3 regions of the Paenibacillus sp. GCM10027628 genome follow, and region 3 is predicted to be linked to each of the others. Evidence: riboswitches for the same ligand, from Rfam matches in the RefSeq annotation. Region 3 holds a riboswitch; each other region holds the start of a gene.
What was found. A riboswitch is a leader RNA that binds a small molecule or an ion and turns the genes downstream of it on or off. The one in region 3 is predicted to bind cobalamin.
Positions count from the first base shown of each region.

Region 1 (3,278 bases), on a different contig from region 3:
CATCCAGCGGTACGGTCTCGCCGGGGAGAATGAGCAAATGGTCTCCGACGTTGACCTGCCTGACTGGAATCTCCGATTTGATTCCGCCTTGAATCAGCGTCACTTGCTCCGGTCTCAGTTGTTCCAACTGCCGGATGGACCGCAGCGTTCGCTTCTTCGCCGAAGCTTCCAGCCATTTTCCAAGCAATACGACGGTGATAATCATCGCGCTTGTCTCAAAATAGACTGCATGCGGATTCGCTTGGCCTTCTCTTAGCATGTGTATGGTCATGTAATGACTGTACAAATAAGCACATGTCGTGCTTAGTGCGACCAGCACATCCATTGTTGCGCTTTTGTTTTTCAACGCTTTATAAGCATTGAAGTAAAAGGGCGCTCCGATAACAAACTGCACAGGAGTAGCCAGAACCCACTGAAACCATGGCTGCAGGAACAGCTCAGGTATCCAAATGCCTGAAGTGAATGTATAATGGCGAACCATCGCCCAAAGCAGCGGTATTGTTAGAATTGAGGCAATCGTCAGCCGAACTCCGACACCGGCTATCTCTTGCCCACGCTTATCGCCTTCTTCCAGCTTCTTGGCCTTGTAGCCGAGCTGTTCAATCCGCTCGATAATTCGGCCGTCCGTGACCCGTTCCGGTTCGATCGTTAATGCGGCCCGCCCCATCGTCAAATTGACCGCAATCTCACGAACGCCGTCGAGTTTGCCGACCACTTTTTCAATTCTGGCCGAGCACGCTGCACAGGTCATTCCTTCGATCTCAAGCCTGACTTGCTGAAGCTCCGTTTCTTCCTTCAATTCGTCCCAACCTCCCCTCCCATAATGCTCGCTTACTTGCAACTATATGGGGGACGGGACAAGAAAATGCTTGTTTTAATCTAAACGGTCACAGCTATTTCAAAGAGTAGTTGATAATTACAACGGAGCAATTATACTTTATGGAGATATTGTTCATTTAAGTGGATAAATAAACTAACTTAATGGGGTATAAGGAATGGTTACTGCACTTAAACAACAAGCAAGAAAATTAAAGTCAAATTTAATTGTTTTATATCTTTCTTACAAGGACCCGCGTGTTCCCTGGTTTGCCAAAGTGTTTACAATATGTGTAGTTGCATACGCCTTTAGCCCCATTGATTTAATACCGGACTTCATTCCTATTCTCGGTTATCTGGATGACCTCATCATCGTTCCTTTAGGCATATACCTTGCTTTAAAATTAATTCCACCACTTGTTCTTGAAGAATGTAGAGTAAAAGCCGAGGAAAGAATGAAGGAGAAAAAGCCGGTTAACTGGATCACCGGTTCAATTTTTATTGTAATATGGGTCCTGGTTGCACTATGGATCGCACTGTATTTTTATAAAAGATTCATATAGATATAGACTGCAGGCAGGATTTATGATTGAAATGGAGAATTCCTTTTAGAACAACTTCATAAGATAACAATCAGGTGTCTTTGTGAAAACAAAGAGTAACAGGGAATTGGGTGAAAATCCCAAGCGGTCCCGCCGCTGTAACCGAGGAGTTACCTTCTAAATTTGCCACTCAAACTAATTTGGGGAAGGCTGAAGGGAATGTTGATTCGGGAGCCAGAAGACCTACCTAATTGTTACACCCAGTTTACCTTCGGAGAAAAGGAGTGGTGTGCAATGAAAACGATGGTGTTTTTTATAAATCGTTTTATTCAATCGTGCGCATAGCCCTGCCTCATGTTGAGAGGTAGGGCTTTTTTGACTTGAGTATCATTTTATTTCGAGGAGGACCAATTTTAATGACAATCGCTTCACTTATATTACTTGTATTTGTTCTTGGGTTACGCCACGGATTGGACGCTGACCATTTGGCTTGTATTGACGGTTTAACCAGATTCAATTGGCGAAAAGGCAGCCCTACTGCCCGGTGGGTCGGGACCCTGTTTTCATTCGGACACGGTTTAGTTGTGGCAGGCGTCGCGATAACACTTGGAATGTTCGTTGAAAACTTCAGCTTCCCTGAGTATTTCGATACCCTTGTTACATGGGTCTCGGTGGCTTCATTATTCTTAATTGGCACTTTAAATGTCATTAATCTGATTCGAACAAAATCTAATGACAGCGATTTTGAAGTTGCGGGGATCAAGGGTAAATTTATTCCACGTGCCGCCAGAGAAACGACGAATCCCTTTGTAATCATTCTTATCGGCGGAGCGTTCGCATTAGCTGCCGATACAGTCAGTCAAACCTCAGTTTGGGCGATAGCCGCAGGCAATTCCGGGAGTTACATGCCGATTATTTTAGGTATTACTTTCATGGCCGGGATGATGCTCACAGATACCATTGATTCCTTTGTCGCTTATCGCATGCTTAGTCAATCGAGCCGTATCGGACAATCCGCTTCGAGAGTAATGGGTTGGATCATTGTTTTTCTTGCTTATGGCGTTTCGATCTATGAGGCCTTTTTGTTCTTCTTCCCTTGGGCAGAGTTGGATTTTGAGATCGTAGGCGTAATCATATTCGCATTTATGTTAGGTTGCTATTATTTAATTAAAACGAGAAACAAAGTTGGACTCTGAACTTTAGTGAATCCACCCCTTTTGGGGTGGGTTCACATCAAGGAACTTTTACAACAAAAGGTACGATAAAGGTCTTGTCGTTTTCTTTAAACTGTCCCCAGATCTTATATACACCACTTTTGGGGAAACTGGTCATAAATTTCGCTTCCGGCCCTTTATCGGTTTCATTGATTGGATGCACATGCAAGTATTCATTCGTATCTTCACTAATAATGACAACATGCCCTATAGCACCCAGGTATGGCTGTAAATCTGTAATGGGCTGTTTAGATTTAGTATCAACGAAATGAAAGTTCAAATTAACATCCTTTCCCGCCATTAAATGATCGTAGGAAAGCGTAACTTCCTTATCCCCAACGGTTTTCATCAAATCTTTATCCGGTTTAATAGAATCCGCTAAAGCCTCATTACCTTCTACGGATACCCAATTCGATTGGGTGGTTGCGACGCTTCCAGACGGAACATAATCCGCAAATAGTTTGTATTCTCCACCCGAAGGAAACTTAGTAGAAATTTCAAATATCCCATTCCCCTTGTATTCAGGGTGTATATGTTCAAAATAAGACAGCTTCTTATTCACAATAATTAGGTGCATTTGTTTCTCATGATTAATATCAAACTTATTAATAGGATGCCCCGTCTCATCTTGTATTCGAATTGTGATCCGTGTGTCAGTATTGGCTTTAGCTTTTTCAGGGTTGATCGTCCATTCAGCACTTGTTTT
Region 1 is NZ_JBHTHA010000026.1:17,587-20,864, forward strand. It holds gene ACFQZT_RS18620 (heavy metal translocating P-type ATPase) at 1-799, opposite strand, end outside; gene ACFQZT_RS18625 (YkvA family protein) at 996-1,379, shown strand; cobalamin riboswitch at 1,435-1,623, shown strand; gene ACFQZT_RS18630 (HoxN/HupN/NixA family nickel/cobalt transporter) at 1,775-2,554, shown strand; gene ACFQZT_RS18635 (hypothetical protein) at 2,592-3,278, opposite strand, start outside.
Region 1: it holds a riboswitch for cobalamin, as region 3 does, so the genes downstream of both, ACFQZT_RS18630 (HoxN/HupN/NixA family nickel/cobalt transporter) here and cobJ (precorrin-3B C(17)-methyltransferase) in region 3, are expected to answer to the same signal.

Region 2 (3,278 bases), on a different contig from region 3:
CTTGATACACCGTATATGGCGCAAAAACATGCAGCGGTTTGTTCTCTTCCGCCAACTTATAGAATTTATTAGGTACGATGAGACCGATCGACAGTGTCTTCAGGCGAGACTTCTCGTCGGCGTTGATCTTTTTGCTGTCCAGGAACTCCATAACGTCCCAGCCGAAAATGTTGTAGTACGCTGCTCCAGAGCCTTTACGCTGGCCCATTTGGTCCGCATAGGAGAAAGCATCCTCCATCAGCTTGAGCACCGGCATAATCCCTTTAGCCGCATGTTCGACGCCTTTGATCGTTTCTCCGCGACCGCGAAGCTTAGATAAATTGACCGCTACCCCGCCACCGATTTTGGAGAGCTGCATGCAAGTCGCAAGCACATAGTTGATCGAGTTAAGTGAATCGTCCATCTCCAGCAGGAAACAGGAAACCATTTCGCCTCGGCGGCTTTTGCCTGCGTTCAAGAACGTCGGCGTCGCCGGCTGAAGGCGTTGTTCCATCATAGATATAGCTAATGCACGTGCAGTATGTACATCACCGCGTCCCAAATACAACGCAACGATTGCAACCCGATCCGGGTAATGTTCCAGATACACCGACTTATCGTCGCTGCGCAGCGCATAGTCCGTATAAAATTTGGATGCCGCCATGTAAGAAGCAAATTCGAACGAAGACTCGTGCGCAACTCGATAGATCTCTTCAACTTCCGACTCTGTGTAGTTCTTATATACGTCCTCATAGTAGTTATGATCGATCATATAACGAACTTTGGAAGAGGTATCGGGAAAAGTGAGACTATTGCGATGAACTTCCTCCATAAATACTTGAACGGCTTCCTTATCTTTCTCCAGTTGGAAAAAACCGTCCGCTCCGCGTTGCATTAATAGGTTATTAAGCTCAATGTGCCGCAATTGCATTTACCCCCTGTACAAAGCGTTCTACGTCATTTTTGGTTCCGGATAGTTCGAATTTCGTTAACACTGGTACATCATATAAAGCTGAAATGGTATCCGCGCTCTTGGCGAAACCGTCTCCCCAGTTGCGATTGCCGCTGGCTGCTACACCGATCAAATTGGGGTGATTTTCTTCTAAGAAGGAAGCAACCTTCGGTGGAATTTGACCAAAACCGGTTGTATATGTCACAAGCACAAAAGGCTCGTCCATCTTCATCGCTTCCTCGATTTGAACCGCCGGCATTTGCAGTTTGGCGATAAATCTGCGAACATTTCCCGTCTTTGAATCGTAAGCAATCAGCATAGGGACTCGTCTCCTTTTACAACTCTATCTAAACGTTCATTCGTTGTGAAACTCTTATGTAAACATCTGTGACATACGCAAATAAAAATGACGCACTCGGACGGATAAGGGCCGAATACGCCACAGAAAGACATGCGAAAATAAACGCTTGTCGCGCAAGTGGGAATCAGACACCTTCCTATCTGCCGTAGGGGTGTGTCACAAGAAAAGGCAGGTCTCCTGGCTCGGATTTTTAGCTATATGCTCGCCTTCGCCGTCTATCATTTCGACAAAACCAGCGATTATTCGAACAAAAGCTTTTCCTTACAGTGGCGGGACCGCGCCGGCTTTGCACCGTACTTTCCCTATTAGGTCACCACGTTCCTTTGAAACGTGACAACACCTTTTCATAACGATATGTAGTTGATAGATTCAAATTTATATCAAGATATAGTGTTTGTCAATGAGGAAAAAGGTCTATTCCCACACCAAAAATACCAAAACCCAGCAAGGTCGCGGGCTGAAAGCACTTCACAAATTCGAAATTTTTTTTGGCTGAAAATTCGCTTTTGTCGAATGTTGCAAATGTACAGAACGGCAATAAGACATCGAGCAAAATCATGCTTGAAGTGCTGATTTTACACTTATACAAGCAAGAAAACAACCCAATTCTGATTCCAATTGCATCCAATTGTCCAAGTAAAAGTTCATGTCAGATTTTGCTTCATGGCAAAGTGTAAAGCACATGGTCTTCATGGGTGGTTTAAGGAAATCTTGAATAAAGATCAGGGATTGAGACCTGGGGAGAAAAACTGAGGGATTGCAGAACAGAGAGTAGGTGCAGTGCTGTGCTGTGGCTGAGTGCAGTGCGGAGGCTGGGACTAGAATAGACACTGAGAGCAGTTGATAGAGAACAGAAAGTGAGCAGCACACTGAGAGCAGTTGATAGAGTGCAGTAGTTAGTTTGCAGTATACAGAGAACAGTAGATAGAGGGCAGTAAATAGAGGGCAGTAAATAGAGGGCAGTAGTTAGGGGGCAGTAGTTAGGGGGCAGCTGTTAGGGGGCAGCTGTTAGGGGGCAGCTGTTAGGGGGCAGCTGTTAGGGGGCAGCAGTTAAGGGGCAGCAGTTAAGGGGCAGCAGTTAGGGGCAGCTGTTAGGGGGCAGCTGTTAGGGGGCAGCTGTTAGGGGGCAGCTGTTAGGGGGCAGCGAGTATATAGAGAACAAGGGTCGTTATTAGAGCACTGGTTTGACGCTATAATTTTGAAAGCGCAATAAAATAGGGCTCCAACGAACAAAAGTCTGTAATTAGAGCACCTTGTTCGTAATTTATGGTAAGTTGTTCTCTAATCGATCCAAAGCTGGAAATCCTCATACTTTTAGCGTCATTAGAGTCTTTATTTACGAACGAGGGTCGTTATTGAAGAAGTCAGTGTTCAGGGATTCATAAATGTTCGGTTCATATTGAGTTACCTAATTGATAATAAAAGCTATCCACGACCACCAGGTGGAGTCATGAATAGCTTAGGTTAAGAAGTTGATCCGATTATCCGTTGCGTTTTTGGAAATCGATCATGAAATCAGCAAGTGCTTTACAAGAAGCGTAAGGAACTGCGTTGTAGGTGGAAGCTCTCAAGCCGCCAACACTGCGGTGCCCTTTCAAACCAACGAAGCCGTTTTGCTCAGTTTCCTTGATAAATTTCTTCTCCAGCTCTTCATCAGCCAGACGGAATGTGATGTTCATGGTCGAACGGCTGCCTTTATCGACAGGGCCACGGTAGAAGCCACCGCTTTGGTCGATCGCGTTATAGATCAGGCTAGTTTTCTCGCGGTTATTTTTCTCCACAGCGGTAAGTCCGCCTTGCTCTTGAATCCATTTCAGCACCAGGTTCACCATATAAATGGAATACACAGGTGGCGTATTGTAGAGGGAGTTATTTTTGCTGTGAATTTCGTAGCGCAGCATCGTAGGGATCGTTTTGGGCAAATCTTGAAGCATGTCCTCTTTCACGATCACGACAGTCACACCGGAAGGACCGAGGTTCTTCTGC
Region 2 is NZ_JBHTHA010000001.1:265,574-268,851, forward strand. It holds gene nrdE (class 1b ribonucleoside-diphosphate reductase subunit alpha) at 1-904, opposite strand, end outside; gene nrdI (class Ib ribonucleoside-diphosphate reductase assembly flavoprotein NrdI) at 891-1,250, opposite strand; cobalamin riboswitch at 1,443-1,651, opposite strand; gene serC (3-phosphoserine/phosphohydroxythreonine transaminase) at 2,774-3,278, opposite strand, start outside.
Region 2: it holds a riboswitch for cobalamin, as region 3 does, so the genes downstream of both, nrdI (class Ib ribonucleoside-diphosphate reductase assembly flavoprotein NrdI) here and cobJ (precorrin-3B C(17)-methyltransferase) in region 3, are expected to answer to the same signal.

Region 3 (3,278 bases):
CGAACGTTGGTTTATTAATGGTGCTTCTGGTGGTCGGCTTATTTTGGACGTTCCTTGGTGGCTATGTGGCAGCTAAGGTAGCGAAGCGGGCAGAAGTTTTCAATGCTTCCATCATCGGGGTCATTGCGGCTGCGATTGGGTTTGATTCTATGCTGACCAGTCACGATATCCCGCTTTGGTATGAACTCATCGGTTTTATTGTGATCATACCTATTTCTTTGCTAGGCGGATATTTGGCCATGAAAAAGAAAGGTGCTTCAACCAAAAAATCATAAACAAAAAAGAGACTCGGATATTGCCCCGAGTCTCTTCCTATATGCAAAGAAAACTAACTTGTTGTGGTTGGAATGTGGGAAAGCATGGCGGTTTTGACCTTGTTGATCGTATCTTGGAGGTCCATATTTTCAAAAACATGTTCGCATTGTTTCCGGTAAGAAACTTCTTCGATGTAATGATTCATATAATGATCGATGACATCCATTGGTGTACTGCGCGCGAGAAGCCGCTCCATGATGGTCTGTTTGTTGGCGTAGATGAAGAGACGGATAGCGCGATCGCCAAATTCATACTTAAACTTGTTCGCGGCATACCGATTCACGATCACATAAATGAGACCTTTCTCCCGCAGTGCAGCTTCGATGTCCGCCTTTTTTGTCCCGTAAAAGTTGCCGTCAATTTCGGCCGTTTGGAAAAATTCCCCTGCGATATCCGCGTCAATAAATGCTTTACGAGAGATAAAGTTGTAATCTCTTCCTTCCATTTCTTTGGGTCGTGGAGTTCTGGTTGTATACGAAACAACAGATGAAAAACCAAGCTCGCCTGCTATTTGCCGTGCAATGGTTTTGCGCCCTGAACCGCTTGTGCCTGTAAACACGAAGATCAATCCATCAGCTGCCTGTCTGCTCATACGAAATCCTCCTCCATGATTAAATTGAAAGCGTTATCTCACTACTATTATAGTACGAATATTCAGGAAATTAAAGGATGGGTTTCTGCTTGTTCTGAGATTCGCATACAGGTGAATGAGCAGCCGCAAATACGTTATAATAGCGATAGGTCATGACTGGATAGAAAGGAAAAGACGATGCCCAAATATGCAAATTTAAGTACGGAAGCAACGGAATTACTGCGACAAAAGACTGGAAGCACGCAGGTTGAATGTTATACGTATATTGATCCTGAACGCACGGAAGACAGCTTTTTTGTTGTAAAGACGACAAACAAAGTCATCCATGTCAGTTTTGCCGAAATCACCTATGATCAAAGCAATTTCTCCAGCTTAATCGAAGGGCTCTACCGAGCTATCTACGAATAATAGCGTGGACAAGATTTTCGATAGATGATAGGATGAGGTTAATTGCATAAGTATGGAATTAGGTGCTCTATGTCAATGCTGCATAGAGTTAAAAGGGAAGACCGGTGAAAAACCGGCACGGACCCGCCACTGTAAAGATTGCCGTTATTACGGCATCTTCTTGCATGAAGCCACTGGGCTAAACCCGGGAAGGCGCGAGAAGAACATCCAAGTCAGGAGACCTGCCTAGTTCAACAACACATTTGCCCTACGAGGAATTAGGGAGTGTTAGAGAGCGGATACTCCAGTGTGCTTCGACATGATGTACCACCAAGCGTTTCTAACATGACCCATGTTAGGAACGCTTTTTTTGTTGCTCTGAAATGAAGTGGAAAGGGTGAGTGGTTTTTGTTGGGTAAATTGCTTATTATTGGCTTTGGTCCTGGGAGTTTTGAACATATCTCGAAGCGCGCTCGTGAGGCGATACAAGAAAGTGAAATTATCATCGGATACAACACGTATGTGGATCTTATAGCCGGATTGCTAAGCGATCAACAAATTGTGCGGACAGGTATGACAGAAGAAGTAAGCCGTGCCCAAGAAGCTGTGCGGCAAGCGAATCAAGGGAAGAAAGTCGCTGTAATCTCCAGTGGGGATGCAGGCGTGTACGGAATGGCCGGGCTGGTCTATGAGGTATTGATGGAACAAGGATGGACGCAAAAGGATGGCGTAGAAGTAGAAGTCATTCCGGGAATTTCAGCCGTGCATTCTGCCGGATCTCTTCTTGGTGCGCCCATTATGCATGATTCATGTACGATCAGCCTAAGCGATCATCTGACGCCATGGGAACTCATTGCAAAGCGGGTAGAGGCGGCGGCAATGGCGGATTTTGTGATTGCGCTGTATAATCCGCGAAGCGGAAGAAGGACGAGGCAAATTGTTGAGACACAGCGTATCCTGCTGCAGTATCGCTCGCCGCAAACGCCAGTCGGGATCGTAAAAAGCGCATATCGCGACCGACAGCATGTCGTTGTTACAACACTTGCGGACATGCTGAATCATGACATTGGTATGCTGACGACGATTATTATAGGAAATTCGGCCACTAAGCTTTATGACGGTTTAATGATTACACCTCGAGGGTATCAACGGAAATATACGCTTGCTGCAGATACTCAGCCGCTAAAACCACATCAGAGATTGCAAGCGGAAGCAGAGCCATGGGCTTTGGAGCAGATGGAGACTTTGCAAACGAGTGGAAATTCATTGGCTATTGATGAGGACTGGGAAGAGTGGGAAGAAGAGACGGGAATGAGTGATACCGAGTCGGTTTCGGCAGCCGGTCAACCATCTCCTGCTAATTCCTTGCAGTTGGCCATGGAAGCCTTGCAGTTGGTGAGCAAAGGGAGCCATCAAACAGCGCCTGTGTTCGGTCGTCCTTTTACGGCGACTGAATCTATTTTTGAGTTTGCGGTAAGCCCCGGAATCGCGAACAAAAAACTGACAGCTCTTCAATTAGTTGCCCTAGGTGAAATCATAGGAGATCGTGGGGACATTGAATATACGCCGCATCATCAGCTTATTGTTCGAGTGAAAACGGATCAACCTGAACGAATGACAGCTGAGTTAAAGAGGCAAGGTCTATTATTATCCCCAATCGGCGATGTGGCCCAGATTAAAGCTTGCGATTTTTGCAACCTGGAAAAGGGAGAGTCCATCCCTTATGCGGAAGCGATTCATCAAAGAATCGGCAATATGACAGTACCCAAAGAGCTGAAAATTGGCTTTAACGGCTGCGGTATGGCTTGTTATGGGGCAGTACAGCAGGATATCGGCATCGTTTATCGCAAAGAGAAATTCGATCTGTTCCTGGGAGGTAAGACGGTCGGACGGAGTGCGCATCCTGCTCAGCCTGTAGCAGAGGGCATTGAACCGGAGGAGCTCGTCGATATGGTTATCAGAATCGTGGAACGTTACAAAACGG
Region 3 is NZ_JBHTHA010000011.1:207,978-211,255, reverse strand. It holds gene ACFQZT_RS12645 (hypothetical protein) at 1-275, shown strand, start outside; gene ACFQZT_RS12640 (guanylate kinase) at 329-907, opposite strand; gene ACFQZT_RS12635 (hypothetical protein) at 1,085-1,315, shown strand; cobalamin riboswitch at 1,359-1,558, shown strand; gene cobJ (precorrin-3B C(17)-methyltransferase) at 1,703-3,278, shown strand, end outside.